One region of the Aliikangiella maris genome, then DNA from elsewhere that is predicted to be linked to it. Evidence: riboswitches for the same ligand, from Rfam matches in the RefSeq annotation. Region 1 holds a riboswitch; each other region holds the start of a gene.
The links. Region 1 has a riboswitch for cobalamin ahead of ABVT42_RS14055 (TonB-dependent receptor domain-containing protein). Riboswitches for the same ligand answer to the same signal wherever they lie in the genome.
Positions count from the first base shown of each region.

Region 2: linked by a shared signal. The riboswitch ahead of ABVT42_RS15820 (ribonucleoside-diphosphate reductase subunit alpha) and the one ahead of ABVT42_RS14055 (TonB-dependent receptor domain-containing protein) in region 1 are both predicted to bind cobalamin.
Region 3: linked by a shared signal. The riboswitch ahead of ABVT42_RS07565 (glutathione S-transferase) and the one ahead of ABVT42_RS14055 (TonB-dependent receptor domain-containing protein) in region 1 are both predicted to bind cobalamin.

Region 1 is NZ_JBFDAH010000015.1:56,779-67,176, forward strand. Features, by position in the region: gene ABVT42_RS14055 (TonB-dependent receptor domain-containing protein) at 1-1,828, opposite strand, end outside; cobalamin riboswitch at 1,894-2,066, opposite strand; gene ABVT42_RS14060 (cobalamin-binding protein) at 2,185-3,090, opposite strand; gene cobO (cob(I)yrinic acid a,c-diamide adenosyltransferase) at 3,087-3,680, opposite strand; gene ABVT42_RS14070 (cobyric acid synthase) at 3,755-5,245, opposite strand; gene ABVT42_RS14075 (histidine phosphatase family protein) at 5,285-5,950, opposite strand; gene cobU (bifunctional adenosylcobinamide kinase/adenosylcobinamide-phosphate guanylyltransferase) at 5,954-6,499, opposite strand; gene ABVT42_RS14085 (adenosylcobinamide-GDP ribazoletransferase) at 6,500-7,261, opposite strand; gene cobT (nicotinate-nucleotide--dimethylbenzimidazole phosphoribosyltransferase) at 7,258-8,286, opposite strand; gene ABVT42_RS14095 (FecCD family ABC transporter permease) at 8,425-9,516, opposite strand; gene ABVT42_RS14100 (ABC transporter ATP-binding protein) at 9,578-10,398, opposite strand, start outside.
Region 2 is NZ_JBFDAH010000019.1:43,825-54,222, forward strand. Features, by position in the region: gene gorA (glutathione-disulfide reductase) at 1-326, shown strand, start outside; gene ABVT42_RS15800 (gamma carbonic anhydrase family protein) at 499-1,029, shown strand; gene ABVT42_RS15805 (methyl-accepting chemotaxis protein) at 1,517-2,677, shown strand; gene aroE (shikimate dehydrogenase) at 2,735-3,529, opposite strand; gene ABVT42_RS15815 (ribonucleotide-diphosphate reductase subunit beta) at 3,642-4,793, opposite strand; gene ABVT42_RS15820 (ribonucleoside-diphosphate reductase subunit alpha) at 4,813-7,743, opposite strand; cobalamin riboswitch at 7,968-8,131, opposite strand; gene ABVT42_RS15825 (DUF3192 domain-containing protein) at 8,432-8,806, shown strand; gene ABVT42_RS15830 (DMT family transporter) at 9,069-9,938, shown strand; gene ABVT42_RS15835 (tetratricopeptide repeat protein) at 10,025-10,398, opposite strand, start outside.
Region 3 is NZ_JBFDAH010000006.1:175,647-186,044, reverse strand. Features, by position in the region: gene ABVT42_RS07590 (PspA/IM30 family protein) at 20-703, shown strand; gene ABVT42_RS07585 (hypothetical protein) at 755-1,393, shown strand; gene ABVT42_RS07580 (hypothetical protein) at 1,395-1,709, shown strand; gene ABVT42_RS07575 (hypothetical protein) at 1,729-2,151, shown strand; gene ABVT42_RS07570 (tetratricopeptide repeat protein) at 2,352-3,167, opposite strand; cobalamin riboswitch at 3,609-3,869, shown strand; gene ABVT42_RS07565 (glutathione S-transferase) at 4,251-4,904, shown strand; gene ABVT42_RS07560 (YybH family protein) at 5,005-5,469, shown strand; gene tal (transaldolase) at 5,633-6,586, opposite strand; gene ABVT42_RS07550 (phosphoribosylaminoimidazolesuccinocarboxamide synthase) at 6,781-7,887, opposite strand; gene ABVT42_RS07545 (TonB-dependent receptor) at 8,330-10,398, shown strand, end outside.

The DNA.
Region 1 (10,398 bases):
GATAGCTCACAGTAAAATAAAACTCGCGTTCAACCGGATAATATCCCGATACCTGAGTAGGCGCTTCATCTAATGCATCATTGACTTTTAACTGGAATTTCCAATTAGTATTCAATTCATAAGCAACCCCTAAATTCAGGCGAACATAGCTGTCAAGCATCATCGGACTATAGGTCTGGAAATCATTATCAGGACGTTCGCCAACATATTGAATTTGTGCAAACCAATCCAACTGTTGCTCAGCATAACTCAACTGATAACCCGCCTGTTCTTTAGCTCGTCTTAATAATTGTTGCTTGGTAGTGGTATTTTCTGCTTTTGTGTGACTGGCAGTCAATTGATGTGACCAATTCCCGTGTGTTAATTTATAGGTCAAATCAACACCAGAAATTTCAGCTTCCCCAACATTTTGTGGTGTCCACGCGCCTTCACTATCGGGTGTCCACTGAATCAAATTTTCAATTTCTGACTCATAAACACTAACCGTTAAGCGTCCACCGAAAATATCGCCTTTATATACCAGTTCGATATTGTCAGATAGCTCAAAATTCAATTCAGGATTACCCCCGTAAGGATAATATAAATCATTAAAAGTAGGCGCTTTAAAGCCTTCGGCGTAATTGATGCTAAGCAAATGGTTATCGGCGATGCGAAAACCGATGCCAAAATTCACACTGGTTTCACTATTAACTCGCTGAATATCATCATAACGTACCGCTAAATCAGCCAACCATAGCTCACCAATATAGTTAAAGCCTATTTGCGCACTTTTCGACTCTCGCTGTTTTAACGCATAGTCACTGGTTGTATGCCGAATATCATCTAATAGCCATTCAATACCGCCGCTAAATGAAAACTCTTGATTGATCTGATGGCGGGTTAAATAGTTATATTGTTCACGGCGTGTTTCATAGTTACCAGCAGTAGCTCGCGTTACCCCATTACCAACCGAGTAAAATCTATCTCGATTAACCGACCAGGCCAATTGATGATTCCATTCGTTAGTATGATAAAGATATCTTAAATTCCAAAAATGATTTTTATAATGCGATTGATTCCCCAAATAACTGGTATCAAAATCATATTGGCCTTTATCAACCTGCGCAACCCAATCAAATGTGTGATGCTCACTTTTTTGATAACTACCGCGCATTGCAATTGAATCGTTTTTAAAACCGTCATCATCATTTTCATCATCAATACGCACATCAAAGCCATCTGATTTTTTGTGGCTGTAAGTCACGGTGTTATTAAGCGTCTCATCACCAAAACCTAGTGCAACATCAACTTCGGCTGAGTCATTACTCCCCATAGTAACACCTATACGGGATTCACTCGATAAATAGCGACGAGTAAATATTTGAATGACACCACCAATTGCATCACTTCCCCAAATGGCCGCGCGCGGACCTTTGACAATTTCAACCCGTTCGACTTGTGCCATTGGTATATTAGAAATTGATTTTTCGCCCAAGGTGGCAGAACCGACACGTACGCCATCAATTAATACCAGCACTTGATTTGAATTGGCTCCACGCACAAATAAAGATGAATCTTGGGCATGTCCCCCTTTTTGAACCGAATCAAGTCCAGATACATTAACCAATAAATCAATTAACGAGCGAGGTTGAATTTTTTCGATATCAGCACGAGTAATAATTTCAACATCAGTTAAAGTGTCATTAATATCTTGCTGGATTCGATTGGCAGTAACAACGATTTTTTCATCCTGTGATTGACTCTCTACAGCGTCATCAGCAATTGTTGCTAGACTCCCGGAAGATGCGATTGCCAGAACGGTTGCTCGCAGTAAAAATTGTTTTTTCATTCTCTGTTTACCCGTATAACAGTAACGCCCGCCGCGCTACTTAAAAATTTGAGGTTTATTCCTCACCCTAAAAAATGGATTAAGCTTGTATCGGGCTTAGCTAAAAATTTAATCGGTCGAGCATCACTCTACCTCAACTCAATTTTCAAACATTACCGTTGCGGGGGCAGCGTCAGAATCTCACTGACTTCCGAAGATGGCTATCGTTCGATAAGCCGCTTAATCAACCAAAAATTCCTTTTACTTAATCATTCTATCCTTGTGACACTAAATGTTGATAATAATTAAACATTTAACGACAATTCTTTTCATTTTCAATAACCTTTTTATTTTTAAATAGGCGAGATACCCATCAACTAACGAGCCTGATCAATGGCATGACATAGCTGGGCTAAGCCTTCAACAGCCCGCGGCCCGAAACGGTGCAGTAAATCACCATCAATCACCGTGAAATGATCATTTTTAATCGCCTGTATATTCTTCCAGTTTTGCCAAATTTGTTTTTTAGCGCCCACATTTCCAGAGTGATGAGGGACAATAATCACTTCAGGGTCTCGAGCTAAAATACTTTCAAAATCAATTACCGGATATTCATTTTCAGCATCTGAAAAAACATTTTGACCATGACAATCTTCAAGCAACGACTCAACCCAGCTTCCCGGGCCAACGGTACGTAGAGGGTCATGCCAAAGCTGATAAAAAACTTTAACCGGTCTTTTTTCAGCATATTTTTCCGTAATTTGCTGATATTGTTTTTTTATTTTATTGATGACTTGGGCAGCCTGTTGCTGATGACCAATTTTTTCACCCAATAATTTCATATCAATGAAAATGCCATCTATTTGCTTAGGGTGCGTATAAAAAATATTAAATCCGAGCGATGCCAGTTTTCTTAAATCACTTAATTTGTTTCCGCCTTTCCAGGCAATAATCAAATCAGGTTTTAGCTTTACCACTTGCTCAATTTGTACTCCGGCATAACTACCAATACGCAAAATATTTTGCGCTGCCTTTGGATAGTCGGCATATTCAACCGTACCGACTATCTTGTCACCAGCACCTATGGCAAATAACATTTCAACTGAATGTGGTGAAAGCGCAATAATTCGTTCAACCTTTTTGGGTGAAGACTGATTCAACGCTTGCTCGCCAGCTTTCTCGTGTACCTTATCAGAAAGGCTTTTGGATTCTCCATGACAGGAAATTGAAACAACCCCAACACAGTATAAAAAACATGCAAACCCAAATCGTTTAAGACTCACCAGTCGACTCCTTTACGCGCTTTTATACCCGCTTTAAAAGCATGCTTTTCTTCTTTAATTTCACTGACGGTATCAGCCATATCTCTTAATTCACGAATCGCGCCTCGACCGGTTACAATCACTGACTGATTTTCTGGACGATTTTTTAATGCCGATAAAACCTCTTCTTTATCTAGATAGTCATAACCGAGCATATAAGTTAACTCATCAAGTAATACCAAGTGATATTGCGGATCGGCTAAAAACGCTTTTGCTTGTTGCCAAACGCGGGTTGCCGCTTCAATATCGCCAGCCCTATCTTGTGTGTTCCAGGTAAACCCCGTTCCCATCACCGCAAATGGCACACCATATTGCTCAAGTAAATTACGCTCACCACTTTCCCACTTACCTTTAATAAACTGCACAACCGCTGCTTTATAACCATGCCCAACACAACGAACAACAGTGCCAAATCCCGAAGTTGATTTACCTTTACCATTGCCGGTAATGACCAATAAAAGCCCTTTTTCAATTTGTGCTTGAGCAACTCGGGCATCAACTTTTTCTTTCATTTTTTGGGATTTAATTTTATGCTTTTCTTGTGCATCCATTAGTTATTTCTCTTAAGTTAATTTAAATTGGTTTAATTCAATCTGGTTTATTTCAGTAAGGTTTGAAAATTCGATTAACGTTTATTTGACATTGCAATTTGCAAAATAGCCTCAATATTTAAATGCGCTTCAAATACATCCGCCAATCGATCTAATTCGGACTCTCTGACATCTTGCCAGTCTTCACAGACAATCTGTTGTTCGGCTGCCCAATACAAAATGCTTTGCAGACTATCTTTCTTCTCAAACAGTCCATGTAAATAGGTTCCCATAATTTGTTTATCTTCACTAATAACACCATCGGTATAGGTTTCACCATGATATTCAGCAACTTTGGCAAAGGGTCTATTTAATGCAGGCCCCCGCGATACACCACAATGAATTTCATACCCTGAAACTGGCGCAGAATGATTTAAATTCATATTACCTTGAACTTGTTTGAGTTGCTTGTGCGGCATTAATGTCGTCGAAAATGCCAATAAATTCAATCCAGGAGTTGACCCGGCTTGACTTTCAATACCATCCGGATCGTTAATTGACTGACCTAACATTTGAAAGCCTCCACAAATTCCCAGCAGTTTACCACCATAACGCAAATGTTTTTTTATTTCGGTTTCCCAACCTTGTTCACGCAAATAACTTAAATCATTTCTAACACTTTTGCTGCCGGGTAAAATAATCAAATCAGCGCCCATTAAAGACTGACCTGCAGGCACAAATTCAAATTGGATTTTAGGGTGCCATTTTAATGGCTCAAAATCAGTATGATTGCTGATTCGTGGAATAACCGGTACTTTTACTTTTAGTTGGCTATCTTCAGTCACTGACTCCACATCAATGGCATCCTCGGCATCCAGTTTCAAAGATTGCAGATAAGGCAGCACACCGAATAAAGTTTTGTGTGTGTAATTTTCTAACCAATCTAAACCACTTTGCAGTAACGACAAACGCCCACGAAATTTATTAATAATAAAGCCCTTAATACGTGCTTGCTCTGATGCAGACAGCAAGTTAACAGTACCCGTTAAGTGGGCAAATACGCCCCCTCTGTCAATGTCACTAATTAAAATAACTGGACAATCAACCGCCTCAGCAAATCCCATATTGGCAATATCATTTTGGCGTAAATTAATTTCGGCAGGACTACCCGCGCCTTCAACTAAAACAACATCATATTGTTGCAGTAGCTTTTGGTATGACTGTAAAACTTTGGCAAACGCCAGTTGTTTGATATCACCAAAAGTATTGGCATCAAGTTGTGAAACGGCTTTACCATGAATGATTACTTGCGACTTCATATCACTACTTGGCTTTAATAAAACCGGATTAAAGTCAGTCGATAAAGGTAATCCACAGGCAATGGCCTGTAATGCTTGCGCTCGACCTATTTCTCCACCACAAGGGGTGACCGCACTATTTAGTGCCATATTTTGAGGCTTAAATGGTGCAACATTAATTCCGTGTCGTTTAAAGACTCGGCATAAACCAGCCACACAAATACTTTTTCCGGCATCAGATGTAGTCCCCTGAATCATCAGGCTTCTGCCGTTAAATACATCGCTCATTTATTGATTCCAAACCTGATTAATTAACCTAATAAAACTTTAAGGCAGCCCGACACATTCGTAATGTCGCTCATGACTGGTGGGTATTTCAGGAACTTCGCGACGATAATTCATTAACATGATTTGCGGAATTATTTTTTTATCATGATAAAAACGAATATGGGTAATACTGCCATAATCTAACGCAAATCGTTTAAACTGGATGCCTGATTCATAATCAATATTCAAACACCAGGCAATGAGTGTTCGAATAACGCCTGCATGAGTAAATACCAGAATATTTTTTCCCATATGAGTGAGTAACATTTTTTCCATCACTCGCTCAACACGATGGCAAAAATCCCACAAAGGCTCACCTTTTGGCGGCATAAATTTCGCTGGTTGATTAAAAAAATTATTCAACTCATCAGGATAATTTTCATATAAAAAATCGTAGGTTTCACCATCCCAGTCACCAAAAAAACATTCTTTCCAACGAGCATCAATTTCTAAAGCAACTTTATTTTTTTTAGCATAACGCTGAGCAAAATCAGCACAGCGAATCAGCGGACTGGAAATGACAAGATCAATGCCAGAAATCGGTTTAATATTCGTTTCCATTTGCGCCCAGCCTAACTGATTGAGTGGTGAGTCAGTAAATCCCAGTAGTGTTTTTTTCAGCACTGGTTCACCATGACGAACAAAAAATACATCGGTGCAAATCATCGATTAACTATCCTTGAATTTGTTTTGAGATTTCAGATTTATAGCGCAACCAGCAACAACCAGTGAAACAGATTCAGCAAGAGAAGCCAGAGCCTGATTAAGCCAGCCAGCCTCATCGACAAATTGACGATTCAACTCTCCCATTGGCACAATGCCACTCCCCACTTCATTCGATACAATCACAATCGTTGCTTGAGAATTTTCAATCGCCTCGAGAAATGCCGCTTTTTGTAATGACCATTGTGCAATTTCGCCACAGCAAAGCCAGTTACTCAAATACAAGGTCATGCACTCAATGAGTAAAACCTGATTTTTTTTGTTATGTTTAGTTATAATTTGAGATAAATCGAGCGGCTCTTCAATTAACTGCCAATGGGCAGGGCGACTCTGTTGATGATGTTTAATTCGCTGTTTCATCTCATCATCTCCCGCGGTTGCGGTAGCAACATATAACACCTCGGGCGAAGGCGTAAAGGAAATCTCGTTGACTATTTGCTCTGCAAATCGGCTCTTTCCCGAGCGAGCGCCACCTATTACCAAGTGCAGCATTTAAACATTCACCTGTGCCGATAAAAGCACCATATAAATTGTCAATTCACTCAATTGTTGAGTCGCCCCCAAAGTGTCACCGGTAAAACCGCCAATTTGTTTTTTGAGATATATCGAAATACCAATCGCTAATGCGATAAGCAGTAATAACATTTTAATAATCAGGTCAGGAATCAGTAGCAGGCTGCCAGCTCCAATTGCAATACTGATATGCCAATTGCGCTTATTCATTTTTTCTGCCAACGGTTTTGCTTTACTGGTGTCAGTATCTGAAACGTATGGCAGATAGTAGATCATACCATTAGCTACCGTTCGACTTAAGGGATGAGCAACCAAAAATGCCAACCAGGTCTGCTCAATTTGAATTAAAATTGCCCACTTTAAACTTAAAGCAAACCAAATGGCCACAGCACCATAGGTTCCTAGTCGAGAATCTTTCATAATGCTGAGTTTTTTCTCACTTGTCCAACCCCCACCTAATCCATCACAAGTATCCGCCAAACCATCTTCATGAAAGCAACCCGTTAATAAAATACTCACTAACATACTCAGCAAAATGGCAATTGAATTTGAGAAAAGCGGTAAAAACAACCAATAACTCAACGCACAAATAATACCAATCAGCCAGCCAACCAAGGGAAAATAGCGACTAGCCTGATTGAGCTTTTGCTGATCAAAGTCGATGTTTTGTGGCATGGGTATACGCGTAAAAAAGCCCAGCGCAATATAAAACAAATTCAGTTGTGCTTTAATTCCGGTCATACTGACTGCACCCCAGCACTTTCAAAACTGGCCATGTCGTTGTAAAAAGCCTGCGCGGCTTTTAGTAAGGGATAAGCTAGCGCGGCACCAGTGCCCTCACCAAGTCGAAGCTCAAGTTTAAGCAGCGGCTTTACTTGCATAAAAGATAATAATTTTTGATGTCCTGACTCATTCGACTGATGACAAAAGATCATATAATCTTTTGCCGCAGGCACAATTTCACAAGCCACAAGTGCCGCCGTTGAAGAGATAAATCCATCTACCAGAATAATACTTTGACATTCTGCGGCTGCCAGCATCGCTCCAACCGTTTGTACAATTTCAAATCCACCCAAAGTTGCCAAAATGCTTTTGATATCGGTTAGGCGATTGTGATGTTTCAACAAAGCCGATTGAATCAGTTGCAATTTTTTCGTATATACCACATCACTAATGCCGGTGCCGCGGCCCACACACTCTTCTACAGGTAGTTGAGTAATCGCGCTCATCAACGCTGCAGCGGCAGAAGTATTTCCAATCCCCATTTCGCCAAATCCAAAAACATTACTTCCTTGGCTAACATGCCGATAAATAATTTCTGCACCAAGCGAGATCCCTTTTTGCACCGACTGCAAACTCATTGCAGGTTCATGGATAAAGTTTTTTGTACCGCGTCCCAGTGATTGTACAGTTAATTCAGGATGACTAATTGGCTGTAAAATACCCGCATCAATAATTTCCAACTGCATTTGACTGCTTTGGCAAAAACAATTAATTGCAGCACCGCCACTTAAAAAATTTTGTACCATTTGCGCAGTAACTGTCGAAGGCGCAATACTGATTCCTTCTTCTGCGATACCATGATCGCCCGCAAAAACCAGCATTACCGGTTGCTGTAAATGAATTTTCTTGGGGCCGGTTATCATGGCCAGCTTGACCGCCAAAGCTTCTAATTCACCCAGCGCACCTAACGGTTTTGTTTTATTATCAATAAACTGCTGAATTGATTGACGATTAGTACTGTCGAGTGAAGAAATATCAAACATATTAAATAACTCTCAAAATGTTCCAACAATAAGCTTTCACAATACACTCTCACCAAAAGCTTTTACAAAAAATTCTCACAAAAACTTATCTCAAAGTTTCTCTTTAAAATCATGCTTAAAAAAGCAAGTCTCGACTAACTAATCGACGCTGTCTGACTGACTACGATGTTTTAAGATCACAAAAAAGAATAGACTGCCAGCAGCTGAAGTGACAATACCAACAGGCAAGACCTGATGCATCAATACGGAACGGGCAATCACATCAACCCAAATCATAAAGGTTCCGCCGAGTATTAACGACATCATTAATACGCGATGAATTTGTGCACCAACAATATAACGCGAAATATGGGGAATCATTAATCCAACAAAACCTATACCACCAACATGGGCGACCAGTACAGCAGTTACCATCGCACAAGCAATTAACATTGCAAGACGCAACTGACTAACCGGAATGCCCAAAGTTAACGCACTTTCATCGCCCGCCTGCAGAGCAGCCAGCCAGCGCCTGAATGTAAACACAAACGCAACACCAATGAGTAGCATTGATACAGGCAACCACATTTCGGACCACTGCGAATTAGAAAAACTGCCCATCATCCAAAATAATACGGTAGCGGCGGTATCTGGGTCGGAATAGTAAAGAATTAGACTGGTAAATGCGCTCAACATAAATGAAACAGCAACTCCCGACAGCAACAATCGCTCAACATTAAATGCCGATTTTCCTGCCAGAATCAGCATTAATGCCACCGAAAAAATACCGCCAATCAATGCCCCCATTGTGATTGAAATAATAGCACTGGAAATACCTGCCATAACAATCACTGCACCCAGTGAAGATCCTGCTGATATGCCAAACAAATAGGGATCGGCTAATGGATTTCGGGTTACAGCTTGCAAAACGGCACCGCACATAGAGAGCCCGGCGCCAGTTAAGAGCGCCATTAAAATTCGGGGCAATCGGATTTCCCAAATAATTTTTTGGTTAACCTCTGACACAGCGCAAACTGCCAGATCATCATTGCAACTAAACAATGTCTGAAAAATATCACTCATACTGACCTGAACACTACCGATTCCAGTCGCCAGCATAATGCTAATTATTAGGCTAATTAATGATACACTTAGCACGACCAAAAACTGCGGCGAATACCGTTTTATTTCGGTGTGCACAATTTGTTGTGCATTGATGTTTACCGGTTGGGCAAAACTCTTTTCATTCATTGCTAAGATCACTCATCGCGTTCGCATTCATCACATCTGTCACACCTCAATAAAATAGCTATCATTCAAAACCAACTTGACCAAATTTAATTTTATGCATTACTTGAGGCTTACCAATCACAGGTGATTTGCCAGCAGCCTGTAATGTTTTAGTGGTTTGCTGTTGCTTATTTGGTTGTTTTTCAATTTGCGTTGACTGGCTTTCTGATTTTTGCTTTTCTATTGTCGAACAGGTTTTGGGTAGCGGCAAAGGTGTATTACGTAAGGCAAAAGTGATACGTAATTTTTGATTAAACGGGTGTACATCAACACAAGCATCAACCTCAAAGACCTGTTTTAAACTCTGTTCGGTAAGCACCGCTTCCGGCGAACCCTGTGCAATCATTTGTCCGTCTTTTAATAAAATTAAACGGTCACAAAATGCTGCCGCCAAATTTAAGTCATGAATACTAACGATTACCGTAATACCTAACTCACGCGCTAACTCAAGTACTTCAACCTGATGACGCACATCTAAATGATTCGTTGGTTCATCCATAATAAGTATGTCGGTTGACTGAATAATCGCACGCGCGATTAATGCGCGTTGCTTTTCACCACCAGAAAGTGAATTAAAATTCTGAGTAATCTTGTGCTGTAAATCGACCTTTTCAGCAGCACATTGAATGGCATAACGATCCTCTGGTGTATCAAATGCTAACAGCGACTTATTAGGTGTTAGCCCCATTCGAATTACATCCATCACGCTCATTTCAAAGCTGGCGCTTGGCTCTTGAAGTACTACCGCAATTTTTTGTGCTAGTGCGCGTCGGGAATAATCTTGTATATGTTGTCCATTTAGTTGAATTGAACCACTAGTCGCTTGATGTTTGCCATACAAAC
Region 2 (10,398 bases), on a different contig from region 1:
TCGTTTTTTCGCATCCAGCCATAGGCACCGTCGGTCTAACAGAAACTCAAGCACGCGCTGAATTTGGTGATGCGGTGAAAACTTATACCTCGAGTTTTACTGCAATGTACACCGCCATTACTGCTCATCGTCAACCGACAAAAATGAAACTGGTCTGTGTTGGCCCAGAAGAAAAAGTTATTGGTATTCACATCATTGGACTGGGTGCCGACGAAATGCTACAAGGTTTTGCCGTTGCGGTAAAAATGGGTGCAACAAAAGCCGACTTTGATAACACTGTTGCCATTCACCCTACATCAGCAGAAGAGCTGGTTACGATGCGATAACCGAGCGCTATTAAATTCACGCCTTTCGATACAACACGTTTCGTCGTATAAACCGATGAAATGTGTTGTACCCTTGAAATAACGTAATTAAGCGTAACTTTCATTATGTAAGCTAATCAAATTAAGCTAAAATGCGAAGATTCTATAAAATTATCATTCTTACGGATACGCGATGACGGTTCGATCTTTTGAAAATACGCATCCTAAATTAGGTGACCGGGTTTATATAGACCCTACGGCATTAGTCGTAGGCGATGTAACAATTGGTGATGACAGTTCTATTTGGCCTATGGCAGCCATTCGCGGTGACGTGCATTCAATCAGTATTGGCGAACGAACCAGTATTCAAGATGGCTGTGTTTTACATGTCACTCACGCCGGCCCTTATGACCCCGAAGGCCACGATTTGACCATTGGTGATGATGTCACTATTGGCCACAAAGCGATTATTCATGGATGCTCTATTGCCAACCAATGCTTAATTGGCATGGGTGCAGTGGTAATGGATAATGCCGTGATTCAGTCTCAGGTGATTTTAGGCGCAAACAGTTTAGTGCCACCAGGACGAAATCTGGAAAGTGGCTTTTTATGGGTTGGTTCTCCAGCACGCAAAATTCGACCATTAACCGAAGAAGAGTTGAAATTCTTTAAATACTCTGCCGACAATTATGTCAAATTGAAAAACCGCTATTTAGCAGGGTAATCAAGGCCAACTATCTGTAGCAAATCTTAGCTCATAACTCAATCAACAGACCGGTCAAATCACGACAATTATCTCAAACACCGGTCTTGCCTGAATCAATTTTTGTATCAATTGCTTTTCTCCCTTGGCTTTTAAGCAAACTCCTCACACTTGGATACTTTTTAAAAGTAAAAGCGGTATCCTCCTCCGCTATGTATGTGCTCACTTTAATTTATGGTTTTATCATCAAGCGTTTGGCTGACTTATACTTAACTTAACTTAACTTAACTTAACTTAGCTTAACTTGACTTGACTAAGACAAATGAACTTGCCACCGCGTTTTCGGCGAAAGAATAAGCTTTGGTCTATGCTTTAAAAAAAGAATTTTTTAACTGTGATGCTTTATGTAAACCGGTTGGCCTATTTAAAATAGCGCCAGTTTGGCAAAGGCAATAATAGACCATCGGTAAAATAAGTCATTTGGCTTTACAGCAGGGAAAATATGTCAATGCTTCAAAAGCTTATTTTTGGTGCCATTAGTATTAACCTTATCATTATTCTGATGATAATGACTCAGCAAAACAATGTGTTTGTCTATTTGCTGATTGCACTTGAAATAATTATTTTAATTAGCCTTTTTCGTTCTAATCTAACGCATGAAAGTGTCGAAAGCTCATCAGAAACCGCTCACGCCGAAACTTCTCAGTTAATTTCCCAACTCATATCCATGGCAGAAGCTGAGTTTATTCTCACCAATGACGAACTGGAAAAAATCACTTCGATAATTTCTCATGCCAGTGAAAATCTTGCAGGTAACTTTACTGGATTACTAGGGGAATCATTCTCTCAAAAACTACTCGTTAGCGAATTAATAAAAAAGCTCGAAGTATTAATTAAAGAAGAACATGATATTTCTGATCAGACGGCAGATTTTTCTAAACGTAGTCACGATATTTATGAGCGAATGCTGGGTTCAATCAATACCATTAAATCTTCGTGTGATTCTTTAGCCAGTGAATTTATAGAAGTCTCTGAACAAATGAATCACATCTATAAAACCCTGGATGAACTCAACAGTATTACCGAGCAAACCAACTTACTTGCATTAAATGCAGCCATTGAAGCGGCCAGAGCTGGCAACATTGGCCGAGGCTTTGCCGTGGTTGCCGACGAAGTGAGAGCGCTATCGAAACGTTCTCAGTCATTTAATATGGATATTGCCAATCAAATTGGCAAAATCAAGCAATCAATTAGCGGTGTATCACACAAAATAGAAGATCTCTCACAAATAGACATGGCACAAAGCCTCGCTGACAGAAAGGAAATTGACGGTATGTGGGAGGGAATGCAACAGATTGTGAATCAAGCCGGAACCGATAGTGAAGACATTAATCGAATCGCAGAATCGATTAGCCAGCATGTACAAAGTGGCGTTGCATCATTGCAGTTTGACGATATGTCACAACAAGTCATGCAACATTTGAAACATCGACTAACTATTTTAAATTCATTCACTTCTCAAGCAAAAACATTGGTTTCACAAGGACTCGACAGTGAGCGAATTGATGCTCTCAAAGCGTTGATTGACAAAAAAATAAAAAAACTGGAAAACCTAGATGGCTCCGTAAAACAAAGAAATATGGAAATTGGAAAAATTGAACTATTTTAGCCTTAAATTGTTTTATATCTTCTTCTTGCCAGCCAGCTCTAATTATTTTTTCTCCAATCAACTTGCTATTTTTACACGATTAATATCAGGTAACTTTCCTAGCCAAATTTGATAAGCATGTGCAGCCTGCCCCAACAACATGCCAAGACCATCAGCAAATCTTAAACATCCTGACTGTTTGGCAAATGCGTAAAAAGCTTGAGCTCGAGCGGCATAGTTTAAGTCATAGCAAAAAGTGTTAGCGTCAATACATGCAGCCACTGGCGCAAGTAACGATGCATTAAATTCACTAATTGTACTAATTACCCCATCAAATTTTTCAATCTCAGAAAATGCTTGAATGTTACCGACACTCTGCAATCGCTCAACCAAGCGTGTAACTTTATCCTGACTACGATTAAGCAGTCTGATTTCTGCACCGGATTTTAATAAAGAGACTAGAATGGACTGACTTGCACCACCAGCCCCAATAACCAATAACTTCTTTCGCTCAACTGCAAACCCATGTTGTTCTAAATCGAGTAATACCCCTTGTCCATCTGTCGTATGTCCAACTAATTGTCCAGCGGTATTTTTATAAAGTGTATTAACAGACTGTGCCAATCGCGCTTCATCGGTTAATTGGTCAACCAGCGGAATTACATGTTGTTTATGTGGCAATGTTACATTTAATCCAACTCCGCCCTGGGTAAAAAAATTTTCAATAAAGCTTGTTAAGTTTTCAGCTTCAACCAGATATTTTTGATAGTCAATGACATGCCCAAACTGCTCGGCAAACTGTTGGTGAATTTGTGGAGAAAGGCTGTGTTTAATAGGATTACCAATCACTCCAAGTAAAATTTTATTTGACATAGATTGTATTTATAACTGGCTCAATTTTAGCACATAATATTACACCCATTGAGCCAATAATAAAAACACTTTTCTTTAATGTGAATTTATTCCGCTGCTAAACATAAAGGCATCACTCCCAAGATAATGCAGCACCGGTTTGATATTCAGTTACTCGAGTTTCGAAAAAATTTTTTTCTTTACGCGTATTTGCTTGCTCATCTAACCATGCAAGACGATTTTTTGCACCAGGAAAAGGAGCAGAAATATTCAGCTGCTTTGCCCGACGATTAGCAATAAAGCGAAAATGCTCAATATGATCATTAGCAGAGTAACCTAATATAGGCTCCGGCAAGATATAGTTAGCATAATCGATTTCGGCCGCCTCGCATTGTGACCACATTTTCGACAAGCGACTTTCATCAAAGATAATATTTTCTTCTTTAACAATTTCATTAACCACACGAATACCAAATGCACAGTGCAAAACTTCATCTCGCATAATATATTGAAGTTGTTCGGCCGTTGCGGTCATTAATCCACGACGCTGTAAGGCAAAGATTGGACTAAAACCATTGTAAAACCAGCAACCTTCAAATACACCAGCAAAAAATAGATACGAATAGACAAAGTCTTCAAGATTATCACGAACACTTAAATCACTATCAAATTTTAAAACACTATCTAAATATTCATTCGCTAACTGAATTTTTTGATAAATCTGTGGAACAACCCGATATCGATTGTATATTTCATTTTGCTCTATTCCAATTGACTCAATGCAATGTTGATAAGTCCAGGTATGTAGTGCTTCTTCATAAACTTGTCTAGCCTGATAAATTTGCAATTCTGGGGCAGTCATTTTTTCCATAACGGCTAACCCAATATTGCGCATGGCTAAAATATCTGAAGTGGTTAAATAAGCTAGCACATTTTCATATAAGTGTTTTTCTTCAATAGTTAATTTATGGTGATAGTCTTGAACGTCTTTTGTCATATTAATATCAAGCGGGGTCCAGTGGTTTTTATTTGCATTCAAGAAAAAATTCCACGCCCAAGGATACTTGAAAGGGGCTAATTGATTAATATCCCCTTGGCCATTGACTATTTTTTTATCACCAACGGAGACTGCTTGTGGTTGTTTTTTTTCTGATACCGTTTCGCTAACAATATTATTTGATATAACATCATCCGCTGTATCACGGGCATTTAAATTATCATCTTGCATTTGCAAAACATTTTGATTCAGTTGAAACCCGGCAATGGGATCATCCCAGTTTAACATGTTAATTCTCCTTTATAAGTTATTGGCAAGCTTCACAATCGGGTTCAAGAATAGAACAGACTGCACTGGTTACAACTTGAGACTTAGTATGACGCTTATCAATCGATGTTTTCTCAATTTGGGTCGCGCCGAGTGAACGTAAATAATAGGTCGTTTTAAGACCCCGTACCCAAGCCAGTTTATAAAGTTGATCCAGTTTTTTACCTGATGCTTCGGCTAAATATAAATTTAGGCTTTGTGCCTGATCGAGCCATTTTTGTCGACGCGAAGCGGCTTCAATTAACCATCGCGAGTCAATTTCAAATGCGGTAGCAAATAAGCTTTTTACTTCATCGGGTATCCGCTCAATTGACTGTAGTGAACCGTCAAAGTATTTTAAGTCATTCACCATGACCGAATCCCAAATTTTTAACGCTTTGAGTGCTTTAACCAGGTATGGATTGGTCAAGCTAAATTCGCCTGACAAATTCGATTTCACATACAAGTTTTGATACGTGGGCTCAATAGACTGAGACACTCCACAAATATTTGAAATGGTTGCTGTAGGTGCGATTGCCAAACAATTACTGTTACGCATTCCTTGCATCTGTATTTTTTTTCTCAGTGAGTCCCAGTTGAGTGTTGTAGATGTATCTTGATCAAAATAATTACCACGCTCGGCTTGTAGATTTTTAATCGAATCAATAGGTAAAACTCCCTGACTCCACAATGAGCCTTGATAAGTAGCATAAGCACCACGCTCAACAGCTAAATCACTAGATGCTTCTATCGCTAAATAACTAATTATTTCCATCGAAGCATCGGCAAAGTCAACCGCTTGTTGACTGGCATAAGCAAGATTCTTTTGAAACAATGCATCTTGAAAGCCCATGATTCCTAATCCGACGGGCCGATGTTTAAGATTAGATACTCTAGCTTGTGGAACGCTATAGAAATTGTAATCAATAACATTATCTAACATTCGCATTGCAGTTCGAATGGTCTTTTTCAGCTTTTCAATATTTAGCTCACCATGGTCAATGTGTTGTGCCAAATTGACTGAACCTAAATTACAGACTGCAATTTCCTGTTCATTCGTATGTAGAGTGATTTCGGTACAAAGATTAGAACTATGTACTACACCAACATGCTGGTTAGTGTATCGTATATTGCATGGGTCTTTAAAAGTCATCCAAGGATGACCCGTTTCAAAAAGCATTCCCAACATTTTGCGCCACAGATCAACGGCCTTTATTGTTTTGACATTTTTTAATTGACCAGTTTCTGCTTGCCGTTCATAACCTAAATAAGCATCACGAAATTCTTTACCAAATTTTTCATGTAAATCGGGCACTTCATCAGGAGAAAATAATGTCCAGTCACCTTCCTCAACGACTCTTTCCATAAATAAATCAGGTATCCAGTTAGCCGTATTCATATCATGTGCACGTCGTCGATCATCGCCAGTGTTTTTTCTTAAATCGAGAAAATCTTCAATATCGATGTGCCAACTTTCTAAGTAAGCACATACCGCACCTTTTCGTTTCCCACCTTGATTTACAGCTATTGCGCTATCATTGGCAACTTTTAAAAATGGAATTACACCTTGTGATCGGCCATTTGTACCATTGATCAATGCATTCATCCCTCTAACTTGCGTCCAATCATTACCCAGCCCTCCCGCATACTTAGACAACAAGGCATTATCGCGAAGTGCACTATAAATATCGGATAAATCATCAGGCACTGAGGTGAGATAACAGGAAGAAAGCTGAGGTCTTAATGTCCCCGAATTAAACAGTGTTGGCGTTGAACTCATAAAATCAAAAGCGCTTAACAACTGGTAAAATTCGATCGCTTTACTTTCTCGATCAATTTCATTAATTGCTAATCCCATAGCAACTCGCATAAAAAAAGCCTGAGGTAACTCAAGACGCACACTCGCAGAGTGAATAAAATATCGGTCATATAGTGTTTGCAAACCAAGATAACTAAACAGTAAATCTCTTTCTGGTTGCAATGCGTCGGCAAGCTTTTTTAAGTCGAAGCGGGTCAATTCTTCATCTAATAGTTTTAGCTTGGCAGCTTGCTGAATATAGCTTGCAAAATAATTTCTATAACTCTCTGGCTCCACTAATGTACCGGTTAACTTTTTAACATCAAACGGTAATAAATCTAGTCCTTTTAAATCCATTAACCCAAGCCCATTATGTGCTTGAGTGTAGAGCTGTGCGAGCAGTAATCTAGCCGCCACCTGACTATAATTTGGCTCTTGATCAATCAAGTTTCGTGCTGCCAGTAACAACAACTGATAGAGATCTTTTAAATGAATACCTTCATAAAGACTTTCTGCCGTTTGTTTTAATATTGGCTCAGCACTGACATCCGTCATATTGTGAACAGCCCAATTAACCAAATGACAAACGTTTTCCCAATTAATGGGCTGTTGCTGTCCATCTAGACCAATGACGTGTACGACAGGAATAGTGGATATATTTTCTGCTGTTAAATCATTCCCCCGCTTTTTCGCATGTGCTTCGCGATAAAGCACATAAGCACGCGCAACTTTATGCTCACCAGATCGCATTAGCGCTAATTCAACCTGATCTTGAATGTCCTCAATATGAAGTACACCATTGGCAGGAATACGCCGAATCAATGCGCTATAGACTTCTTTTCCGAGTGATTCGACAATTTGGTGAATACGTTTGGAGACAACCGCTTCTTTACCTTCAACAGCTAAAAATGCCTTGGTCATTGCAACAATAATTTTTTGTCGGTCAAATGGTGTTTTTTGACCATTGCGCCGAATCACTGTATAAGAAACATCATCTTGCCGTTGATTGGTACTATGAGTGGGCGACAGAAAAGTCGCCTTATTATCTTGACTGACAACGTTTTCTTTATTAGCTAAGTGCGCGGTTAATTCAGTTTGTTTATCTGAATCACATTCCGCAGTTTGTTCGAGCATATATTCCTCACTTGAATGAATGCTCGCGTTTGTAAGTTTGTAAAGATTCTGATCGCAGCTTTTATTAAACAGTTTTCTGCTAAACGGTCTTGCTTAAAATACGCTTATTTAAGATGCTTTTATTTTTAAACTACCTTGTTTTAAATTAACTAGCTTTTCTAAATAAGTTTTTAGCCGTCTCTGTCTAAACGATCTTTAGAACAACTTCAAACCAACCTTGACGCGAGGCAGTAGAGTACATGACAGGTAATCGGACTAAAAGTATGACGGACTTTTCTCATAAAAAATCGATCAACTTATCACCGTTGCGCGACAGTGTTGGAATTTCACCAACTTCCCCTGTTTCGTTAGTCAAACCGACTTCAACACTATATATATGAATCAATTTAACTTAGAACACAATATAGTGTGTTTCGTTTATTTGTACAAGCATCTTGCAAAAATATTTGTGGCGGGTTGATGTCGGCATTATTTAGCTATTGGCTAAAAATACAAGTTTTACTTACTTTTTAGTCAGCTTTACTCTTAAAATTAGTCAAACTCACTAAAAACTCTATAAATCGACCCAAATTCATATGAAATTGAGTTATTTTTATTGGCACGATTTCTGCTTTTACTGTCGATTTAGGAAAAGAGTTGTTGAATTGTTTTCCACTGTAATAATGATAAATTTTTGGAGGTTTTCTTTATGAAATATTTTGCTCATCTATTAGCCAGTTTATTTTTAATTTCTTCGTTATCAGGATGTATTATTGTTGGTGAACGCTATGATGATGACGGCCACCATTCCAGTTGGGAAGAAAGACAACGAGAAAACCGACAAATTATCAGTCAGCTCCCTATGCAATCGAGTCGAAAGTCAGTTTTAGATCAATTAGGTGCGCCCGAGTTTTCAGAAGCTTATACCAAAGGCAATGATGAGTATCGAATATTGTACTACCGCACTCAGCGCAAACATGACGACGGTGACACCACTATTGATGAAACCACACCACTGGTTTTTAAAAACGATCAATTACTTGGTTGGGGTGAACAAATTTTAAAATCAGTAAGTAATCTTTAGAAAGCTTTCACTGAATAGTTGTTTTCAGCCAGCAAATGAGATACAGAATTTATTATCGACAATCATTATGGTTAACGCTCAAGTAGGTTGACCATAGTGACTTTTATATTATGTTATTTGTCAATTAAGTACTTTTTCATAATCGCGAAACTCAAGTAAAATATTTTTTGTACACGCTATAACTTTTTGCTACTTGCATTCACTCAACGAAACCGATTAACTCAGCGGATTACGCTTTTGTATCAGCAATTGAAAATCCAGTATGCAGAATAATCCCGCATTTCGCCGCTTGCTTCTAATCGCCAGTATTGCCATGCTCTCAATGAGTATTGTACCGGTGCTTATTCGTTGGACTTCTGCCAATGAAATAACCATAGGTCTGATTCGCCTATCAATTGGCGCACTAGGCATTGGCATCATATTACTGTTCCAACAGCAAAAGATCAGGCTAAAGACCAAGGAAATAATGTGGTTAATTTTACTCGGGGTCATTTTTGCTGCTCATTGGCTAACTTACTTTACCGGTATAAAACAGGCTGGTGCATCGTTGGCTTCAATTGGTGTCGCAACTTTTGGCGTCCATTTGCTGATACTCGATTTTATTATTAACCGCCAGAAACTCAATATTACTGACATTTTCGCAATTGTCTTATCTTTTACCGGTATGTTAATTACCTCGCCACCAGAAAGTCTCGCGCCAACGCAATCCAATGGATTTATTTTTGCCATTATCAGTGGCTTTTTATACGCCTGCTTGCCGTTAATTAATCGGAAAATTCCACACTTAAAAACCAACATTCGCGCATTCGCGCAATTTTTTGTCGCCTTGATTATATTCCTCTTGTTGCTGCCAAAAGCTGACTTTAACTTATCCAGTGCAGACTGGTTAAGTTTAGCCGTATTAGGGATAGTCAGTACATTGCTTGCACATACCTTATGGATAAAAGCCAGTACAGAACTGCCAACGAATATCACTGCCATTATTTATTATGCTTATGTACCAATTGCAGTGGTGTTAAGTTTTGTCTTTTTAAACGAGCCATTAACCAGTAATAAAATAATTGGGGCAGGATTAATAATAGGCGCTAATATTTTAATCGTTTTACTACATAAACCTGGCGTTAAACGATAATTTTTGAACTGACTTGGTGAACTGATTAAACGTTAATTGGCAAACAACTAATACAAAACAGATTTAATGTTTAACTGGTTTGATAATTAGTGATGCTCGGGCATTTTGGCATCACGAAATCGTTTGGACTTAATGATTTTTTGGTAGTGTTTAATTCTTTCTTTGGCTTCAACCAATTCGGTCGATGAAAGTTGCTGTTCGAGTTGCTGTACAATAACACCAGTTTTTGTATTGATATGTTTAGCCACTGGACTGGTGTTGGTTGATGCAAGAAAAAACCACACATAAGATTCAAGAATATCTTTTTTAAATCCAAGTCCTTGGTGCAGCATTAATGCGATATTATATTGTGCTGCAGCATAATCTCGTAAACTTGCCTGAAAATAAAACTCGGATGCTTTTTTATAGTTACGCCGAAAACCATTACCTTTAGGTGGATCAAAATAGAAATTACCTAAAA
Region 3 (10,398 bases), on a different contig from region 1:
TAAGCCCAGGAGAGTAAATATGAGTATTTTAAAAAAACTAGTAACAGCAATTCGTGGTGGTGCTCGAGAAGTGGGCGAAAGTATTGTTGATGCTAATGCGTTAAGAATTTTAGAGCAAGAAATTGTTGATCAAGAAAATGCTATTGCCAAAGCTAAGGATTCATTAACTGATGTCATGGCCGACCAGTCAAAAACGGCTCGTCAAATTAATGCGCTTAAAGAGCGAGTTGCAGAGCACGAAGGATTTGCTTCTCAAGCGCTCGAAAAAGGTGATGAAGCATTAGCGCTGGAAGTGGCAGAAAAAATTGCAGAATATGAAAATGAAATTGCCGATCTGCAACCTGTGTTAGATAACTACAAAGCTAGCGTTATTAGTTTGAAAGATCAAATTAAAAAGGCTGAGAAATCTATTCAAGAGCACCGTCGTGAACTGTCAGTTGTTAAAACCACAGAGAGTGTACAAAAAGCTAGAGTTTCAGTGAACTCATCGCTTTCTTCTGGTGTATCTAAATCGACAGCTGCCAGAGAATCTTTAAATCGTATTAAAGATCGTCAGCAAAGAATGGAAGATAAAATCAAAGCTTCCGAAGAATTAAATGCTGAAAATACTGATCAGGCGCTAAAAGATCGATTAGCTGCTGCCGGAATTGGCGACACTAAATCAAAAGCGAATGATATTTTAGCAAGACTTAAAAACAAGTAATTACTATCTGGCGGGTGAGGTGACTCACCTGCACTTAATCTGAGAATAAATATGTTCAGTAAATGGTTTGGAAAAGATAAGTCTGAGACACGAGCACTGAGTGATCCAGCACAATTACAAATTGATGATATGCTGGAAATGGTAGACTCTTTTGGTTTACCCGAGCAAGTACGCGGTAAGACTTTTCAGGTTTCTGCGATTAATACCTATGAATACCAACGCGAAAGGGAAACTGAGTTTGTCCTAAAAGGGGATGACAGTTTTGCCGTTCATATGACAATTGAAGATGATGATGGTGAAAAGTATATTAATTTTACTTTACCCATAGAACGTGATGAAGTTGAACACTTATTTGATATCGACACATTCAGTCAGGTGTTTGATGAAGATGTTTGTCGAGAAACGATAGAGGTTATTGGAGATACTGCTGGTTATGAACGTTGGATAGCCCCCAGTTATTTTCAACAAGGTGGTTGGTATAAAGGTTATTTTTATCGGCGGGATTTTAGAAAAAACGCTATGCCATCTTATGAAGAAAAAGATGCCGAGCCATTCGAAGGGGTTACTTTAAGCTCTAAAGATGATAAATTTTTTGTTTCAATTGAAGTATGGGAAGACGGAACAACTGAAGTCTTTTTAGGTATATCAAGACCTATTGCCGATATTCAGTCATTGTTTGGAAAAGTTTAAAGTGACGAAAATTAATCAAAAATGGGATAAACAAGCTGAAGCTGCCAAAGCTACTCAGGTTGCTTTTGATGTGAGTGAGTCAATTTATCATTTTATTCAAACTGAATCTGCCGAAAATAAACTCAAACCATCTGACTATATTCGTAAAATTCTAGGTCTGGATTTTAAGCAGAAAAAGGTTAGACCGAGATTAACAGTAACATTAACTAACGAAGATTATCAAAAGTTGGGTGATGAGTTTGGCATCGATCCAGATGATAAAATTGCCATTAAAGCCGCAGTAACAAATAAACTGATTAATTTAGCAGATCAATAGACGACAAAGGTAGCAAGAAGTGGAAAAACCAAAAGGGGCAGGCGGAACAACTGGTGGTGTTGGTCGATATTTAAGTGGTTTACTAATGATGTGTGTAGGGACCTATTTGTTTTTATCCAAAGTGATTGTGACAACTGGAGCATTTTCACACGGATTTGGGTTTGGTACACACTTATACGCTGTTGGGAATGGCTACGGTATTACCGGCGGGATGATTTTTATTCCGTTTATTATTGGTATTGTTATGATTTTTTGGAATAGTAAAAATCCATTAGGTTGGGTTTTATCAGGATTTAGTCTGATTGCTCTTATTGTTGGCATTATCGTTAATATCCGTATGACACTGGCACCAATGAGCGCGTTTGATATGATTGTATTAATTGTATTGATGGCTGGTGGTGCAGGGTTATTTTTTAGTTCGCTGAGAAGTTACGATAATTAATTTTACGGTTATTTTACTTTTTCAATAGTTATCGGAAGGATTGCAGCAATTAAATACAACTGAATCGAAAAGCATTAATCGATTCAGTTGCTAAAATAAAGCATAGTTGTCAAACACTAGAGGTATAAAAAAATATTATCAAAACACTGAATCAAGCTACATCACAAAATTAAAGCTTGCTGATTCTCTCTTTTTTAGTTTTAAATTTTTGCTGTCTTTTCAATTGGATTTTTTTTCAGCCATTCGTGAGCTTCCTGTTCCAGTCTTAATATATCTTCATGTTCTAAATCAACTCTTATATTTAAGCGATTGGTTAGACCTTCTTTCGAGCCTCTTTCGTCAGCAATTTTAAACCAATAATAAGCACGCTTTCTGTCTTTAGCCTGGCCCAGGCCATTGTTGTATAAAATACCTAGTGCATTAGCCGCGTCGGCATAACCATTTTTTATTGATTTTAAAAACCATTGTTGGGCTTTTTGATAATTCTGCATATCGCTTTGGTATATTACGCCTAACATATATTGAGCAAAAGCATTGTTAGCTTCAGCGGCTTGTTTGGCGTATTTTAGAGCTAGTTTGAGATTTTTAGGGATGTCTTTTCCTTGATAATAAATATTTGCTAGACGTGCCATAGCGGGATAGTGGTTTTGCGCCGCAGACTGTTGATACCACTCCGCCGCACGGCGTGTATTCTGGTTTACAAAAATTCCTTCTTCGTACAAAAAGCCCATTGTTTGCTGTGCTAGCGGTTCATTTTGCTTGGCTGCCTTTAAAGACCATTGATAGGTTAACGAATTGCTTGGATTTGTTCCCCAACCCCAATAATACATTAGGCCCAATTTGGCCTGTGCTGTCACATTGCCTTGTTCAGCAAGCAATGTATAAAGTTCAAATGCTGTTTCATATTCTTGTTGCTCGTATGCCTTGTTTGCTTTTTGTAAATCATCGGCATAAGTCTCTGGTGTTACCAATAGAAAACAGATGAAAAGAAAGTGCAGATATTGTCGGTTTTTCATTGCAAACTCCAGTATTAATCAATGTTGAATATTTATGACTTGAGTATGGTAAAAATACCCATTTTAGAGGATTGGTTAACTTATACAAGTTCTAATTTTGTGCGGTACTTAAAAGTAAATTTGGTAATTTTTACTGGTACTACCGTTGAATATTTCGGGTTTTGTTATTTTTACGACACATAGTGTATGGTAAAATAAGAATCAGTCTCAGGTGCTAGTGTCATTGAGTATTAGATGGATTTTACTCAAGTAAAATTAAGTCAAGCTAGGTAAAATTGAGCTAGGTAAGTCAAGCGGCTGGATTTGATTTGTTGAACTTTAAATAGATTGAATTCTAATAGACGTAGATTTAACTAACACTAATTAAAGGTGCGTATTAAAGTCATCAAATACTTTAATTGCGATATATAGTTGTTAGTTTTTGGCTGCATGGTAATTGGCTAAATTGTTTTGGCTAAACAGTTACTCAAATGACACAGATAATCGGGAAGCTGGTGTTAAATCCAGCACTGTCCCCGCAACGGTGATGTAATCTATTCAATAGATAACAGGTGATTACAGGAAATACTTGTAAATTATTGCAAGGCTTAACCTCCCTAGATTGCTCTTTTTAAGAGAATAGGGCATTTTTGCTAATAAATCATCATGTATTTTTATTGAACGATTCTAAGTCCGGAGACCGGCCTTTGGCTAACTTATTTTTCAGGCGGGGTGTCCTGTAGTAATGCTGTATTAAAACTCAAGCGTTATATTTACTTTAACAATATGAGCTTTGAGTTTGATTGAACGAGTAATTATATTGAACGAGTTTTTTTACTCGCTCAATTATTTTACAACCGTTTGATTTTTGCTGCATGGGGGGCTCGTGTTTCTCTATTAAATCAGGAGAATCATAATGAACCAATTTGATGATTTTATGGTTTGTTTAAAATCAATGCTCGCAGTGTTTTTATTAATTATCTTAACTGTCATTGTTTTATTCTAAAAGCTGGTATACCTTGCATTTTCAGGCTTTATCTGACAACACAGAAAATTACTATTTATAATAACTAATCAACAATAATAAAATAATTGATTCGCTATATGGAGCAACTCCCTGTTTTATACTCATTTCGTCGTTGCCCTTATGCAATACGAACACGTATGGTTTTATTTTATTGCCACATACCAGTTGAGCTGCGAGAGGTTGTGTTAAAAAACAAACCACCACAAATGATGGCTGTTTCACCCAAAGGCACCGTTCCTGTTTTGCTATTGGGGAGTGGTGAAGTAATCGATGAAAGTTACCAGATTATTCTGTGGGCTTTACAACAAGTCAAAGATGAGTCGTTGTTTTATTCAAAATCTCAAAAACAACAAAATAAAATACAACAGTGGATTGAACAAAACGATACCGTGTTTAAATCTTGGCTAGATAAATATAAGTATGCAGTACGCTTTCCTGAGGCATCCGAAAGCTTTTATCGACAACAGGCTGAAGTGTTCTTGATAAAACTCGAAAATAGCTTAGCACAACATGCATATATTATAGATGACCAACTTTCTTTAGCCGATATAATGATAGCGCCTTTTATCAGACAGTTTGCTTATGTCAACATTGATTGGTTTAAAGATAGTCAATATGTAAAATTGAACCAATGGCTGTTTGATATTTTAAAATCACCAATATTTACTTCGGTTATGTCAAAATATCAACCTTGGAAAACGGGAGATGAGGCAACAATTTTTCCTGCTTAAACCACAAACGTTGCTATTTAATTACAATAATTACGTCTGTTATTTTGTTGCTTTCTGCAATATGATAGTTAAATTGACTTTAAAATAACGGGATAATAACGTGGCAAAATTAACGCAATTTTTAGGCTTGGTTTTCTTTTTTTTATTTTTTTCATCGTCAGTTTTTTCTAAAAATAATCAGTATGAAAATGATAAGCAAATTATCATTGATAATATTTTTTCGATGTGGAAAGCCGTCGAACAAGGAGATCTTGATAACTATATAAAGTATTTTCATAAAGACTATACGCTATTTGGTGAAGGAGATGCCTATTTGCGTAAAGGTAAAAGTAATGAGAAAGTTGATATTGGAGATTATTTGAAAAGAGCCAAAAATGTACGCACGATGATGCACCATCCTGAAGTAATTATTCGTGGTGATACTGCATGGATTACCTACTATTGGAGTGACTCAGGGTATATGAATAATCAACGCTTTACTTCAAGAGGAAAATCAACCCGCATTTTTGTCAAAGAGAATGGTCAATGGTTGTGTATCCACTCTCATTTTACTGAGCAGGCATAATAGAATAAATATTATTAATAGAAAATTATTAATAGAAAATTGTTGGCAAACTCGTCTGTTAACTGATTGACGGTTTGCCGAACATCTTTGAGTAATAATGCTCACTATTCAAAAAAAATTTATCGATAAGTCAATTATTGGATTAATTTTTTTAATTATTCGGTTAGAGCTTTTCGGCAATTAATGCTTCTAGTTTGATTTGATCTGCTGCAAATTGCCGAATCCCTTCTGCGGTTTTTTCTGTTGCCATTGCATCTTCATTCATTAACCAACGAAACTCACTTTCTGACAGTTGTGCTGGTCTATTTTGATGCTCAGTCTTAGGGGTTAATTGGCGTACGACAGCGGCATTACTGGTGGTCAACTCGTTCATAAGCGCAGGGCTAATGGTAAGTCTATCACACCCGGCTAACGCTAATATCTCACCAATATTACGAAAACTGGCACCCATAACAATAGTTGGGTAATTCATTTGCTTATAATATTGGTAGATTTGTGTAACTGACTTAACGCCTGGATCTTCTGTTGCACTATAGTCTGATTTGCCGGTCGCTTTTTTGTACCAATCAAGTATTCGTCCAACAAATGGTGAAATTAAATAGACACCCGCTTCAGCGCAGGCTCTGGCCTGAGCAAAACTAAATAGCAAAGTTAAGTTACAGTGAATACCTTGTTTTTCTAAAATTTCAGCAGCACGAATTCCTTCCCAGGTTGAGGCAATCTTAATTAATATTCTCGACTTATCAATTCCAAGTGTGTCATAAAGTTCGATCAGTTTCTGCGCTTTCTCTACCGTTTGTTCGGTGTTAAAAGAGAGTCTTGCGTCTACTTCAGTGGAAACTTTTCCCGGTATGAGTGAAAGAATTTTTTGGCCGATTAAAACACTTAAATAATCAGCAGCTTCGATAATTTGCTGTGATTTTTCAGTAGACTGTTGCTTGGCATACTGAATAGCTGCGTTTACCGTTTCATCATAATCTGGTAGAACGGCGGCTTTTAATAGTAACGAAGGATTAGTGGTTGCGTCTTCTGGGGCGAAATCTGCAATGGCATTAAAGTCACCTGTATCTGCAACAACAGTTGTCATGCTTTTAAGTTGTTCAAGCTGATTAGGCATTTCTCTACCTTATTTCTGGTAATCAAATGAATAAATCGACAATAGAGTGGATTGAATGCAGAGTCAATAGAGATTTATGACGGAATGATAAAACTTTAATTAATGTTAATAAGACTAGTCGCTATTATTGTTTGACAAGATAAACAATGATGTATGGCTCCCTAAAGTGAATGCTTTAAGGAGCCAAAGAGTGATTATTCGGCGATTAAATCGAATTCGTCACGCAAGATCTGAATAATTTCAGCTCGAGGATTTTCTGATAAGGTTAATTTTTTACCGATAATTTTTTCGGCAATATCTAAATAGGTATTAGAAACATCCATAATCGCTGATTCTGGCAGTGCATTTTCTTTGGCTAAAGCACTGCGTTCGGCCATACGATCTTTATTGAGTAAAATATCTGGGTCAGGGAAATGATTAAGTAAAAACTGTCTGAAGTTTTCTTTTGATTTTTCAACGATTTTTCCTTCACGTTGAGAAGGGCCATCCCAAATTCGTGATGAATCAGGCGTGCCTACTTCGTCCATATAAATCAACTTTTCATTACCGTTTTTGTCGTTAACATACCCAAATTCAAATTTGGTATCGACAAATACTTGATCGATTTTAGCTAACTCATCGCTGATAACATCAAAACCTTCTTTTAATAGTTTTTCATATAAATCAATATCAGCAGGCTTAGAGAAATTAAATGCCTGGTAATTATCTTCGATATTTTGACGAGTAATATTGACATCATCCTGGGCGGGAACACCCGGAATACCCTCTAAAATACCTTTGGTGGAGGGGGTGATGAGTAATTCAGGCAGTTTCTGGTCTTTTTGCAGATCATTCGCAATTTTTATTCCGCAAAACTCACGTTCGCCTTTGGCGTAAGCTCGCCACATAGAACCTGTGATGTATTGTCTTGCGATTGCTTCAATCATAAGTGGTTTAGCTTTTTGTACAATCCAGACAAATGGATGCGGAATTTCTAGAATATGGCTGTCTGCTAAACCATTTTGCTTAAACAAACTAAACCAGTGATTTGAAATAGCATTTAGCGCTGCACCTTTTCCAGGTACACCGTTCAAGCCGCCTTCACCGTGCCAGATACAATCAAATGCAGAAATTCGATCACTAATCACCATGATGGCAAGTGGTGCGTCTGGTGCGACATCATAATTTCGTTGTTCAATTAGTCGACGACTGTTATCTTCTGTTAACCAGTATACAGAGCGAACTTTACCACTGTGGATCGGCGCATCAGTTCGGATTGGTAAATCATTATTAACGGCCAATACTTTGTCAGCAAGACTCATATCAAACTGTCCTCTTTATTTGTAAAACTTTAAGGGTAGTCTAAAAAATCAAGCATAATCTGCCCAGAGCCCAATTTGCTGTATTCTTATACAGTGTAAAAATGGGGATTTCTTAGACGCAGGATTATAGCAGAACTGCTTTTAGCCGCCAGTAGTTTAGTTTTTGACAATATATCGACGAAGTTTTTGTTTGATTGAATCAAGGTGATGATTAAGTTAAATGTGAGAAAAGTTGATTTGTGAGATAAATGTTAGAAGTATATTTAGAAATAGACTGTATATATTTTAAAGTCAATGTTAATAAAATAGGTAAATAATACCTGCAAATAAATGCGTGAGCCGGTTTAATTTAGACAAAACATCAGTTAGTTTAGTTAGTCCTGTCAATCGGTCGGTGTCTTTATTTAGCGCTGCCGATTGTGGTCATACATACGAGGTAAATGTGATAAATTCTGGTGTATTGATAAGCGCATTTCATACCAGTAAATGTTGTTTAAATTCTATTCGTTCTAGCTTCAATGTTATTTTTCTTTCTAGTAGTTTGCTCGTGAGTGGGCAAGCATTAAGCACATCGGATATTGAGACACTACCTGATCAATTTAAGCAAAGCCAAATTCAACAAAGCCAAATTGAACAAAGCCAAATTGAACAAAATGACGCTAAACAAAGTCAGTCTAGACTGAGTCAGCCCCCAGAATTTGATTTGCAACTGTCTAATCAAGTTTCAAAACCCGACAATGTCATACAGATTATTTCCTCGCGCCATCAGCAGCAAAGTATATTAAATACCCAGTTAGTTACCTTGGATGAGACCATCAGCTTACCTTCATCTATGGTTGAAATGGCGCTTGCTGAGCCTGGGCTTGCGGTTAATGGACAGCCTGGACTTTTTCAGACACTAAGCATTCGGGGTATGGCCAGACAACGCATTCAGGTATTTGTTGAGGGGATGCAAATTACTTCGGAACGACGCGCTGGTATCGCTGCTTCGTTTATTGATCCGGGATTACTCAGTGGTATTGAAATCACTCAAGGGCCGGCATCAACCTATTATGGAAGTGGTGCGATTGGAGGCACCCTACATTTAAATTTACGACGCCAGTCTCATCCTTGGTTAATTTCTGGCTATGACGGTGATGGACATGAATTGATGACCGCTTTGGGCGCTGGTGGTGACAATTATTCAGTCGGTATTGCTTATCGCAATAGGCAGAATGGACGAACTGCCGATGACCAGGTTAAGTATGATCAGTTTGCGCAGCATAATGTATATTTTACTCGGCAGTTTAATTTCGAACAGTTCGATATTGATTGGTTATTGATACAAAGTGAAGCCGATAATATTGGTAAAGATAACTTACGCTATCCCAGTCGAATTACTCGTTATCCCCACGAAGAACATTGGTTGTCACGGTTAACTTTATCGCAGTCTTCGGGTTGGCAGGCGCAAATTTATTTTCACGATCAGCAATTAATAACGGAAGATTTGCGTCCTGAAAAGCGCATGAATCGCGTGATAAATCAGTCGTTAGATAGTGGGCTGAGTGTAGAAAAACAGTGGCAATGGGCTGAGTTTAACGGTCAATACGGAATTGATTACTTTGCGCGGCGAAATGTCGAGAGTGTTGAAACTGAAATATCATTGATCGATCAGCAACAAACACGTTTTCAGTCACTGATTGATGGTCGTGCCGATGAGTCTGCTATGTTTTTTATGGTAAATAAATCGGCTTTCGATTGGCTTTGGCATGTTGGTTTAAGAGCAAACTATCTTGTGCAATCTGCTCAGTTAAGTGAAAAGATTACAGATAATTATACGACTTACTTTTTTGGAGCTGAGAAACAAATTGATAAATGGAATTTGAGGCTAAATTATGGCACAGGATTTCGCTTTGCAAGCTTGTCAGAAAGGTTATTTGATGGCTCTACTGGACAAGGTCAAAACTTGGGAAACCCGCTGCTGATACCGGAAAAATCTCGTTCGCTGGATGTAGCAGTAAATTATAAATATCAGCAATTTAATATTGATGCCATATGGTTTAAAACAACCGTCGATGACTTGATTGAAAGAGTTTCAATTGATGATGAGCGAAGAACTTTTCGTAATTTAACGCAAGGTAAAGTTAGCGGATGGCAATATCAACTGGACTACGAGCTAAATGACTTTTGGCAGATTGCTCTGTCGGGGCAATCTATTCGCGGGAACAATCAATTGAATTTACCTTTAGCTGATATTCCTCCCGATCGGCATCGTTTGTCATTGGCTTATCATCCGCAAAATTGGTCGTTAAACTTGAGTTATATATATCGTTTGGCCAAAAATGAGGCTGGCGACGGTGAGCGTCCTTTATCCCGCGCAAACTTGTTAGATATGAAGTTTAATTATCAAATTTCCCCTTTGTGGCAGTTACAAATTTCGGCGGAAAATTTACTCGATGAAAGATATTATCATTCTGCAGATGATTTAAGTACTTATGCGGTTGGCCGACATTATGGTATGGCTGTTAAATA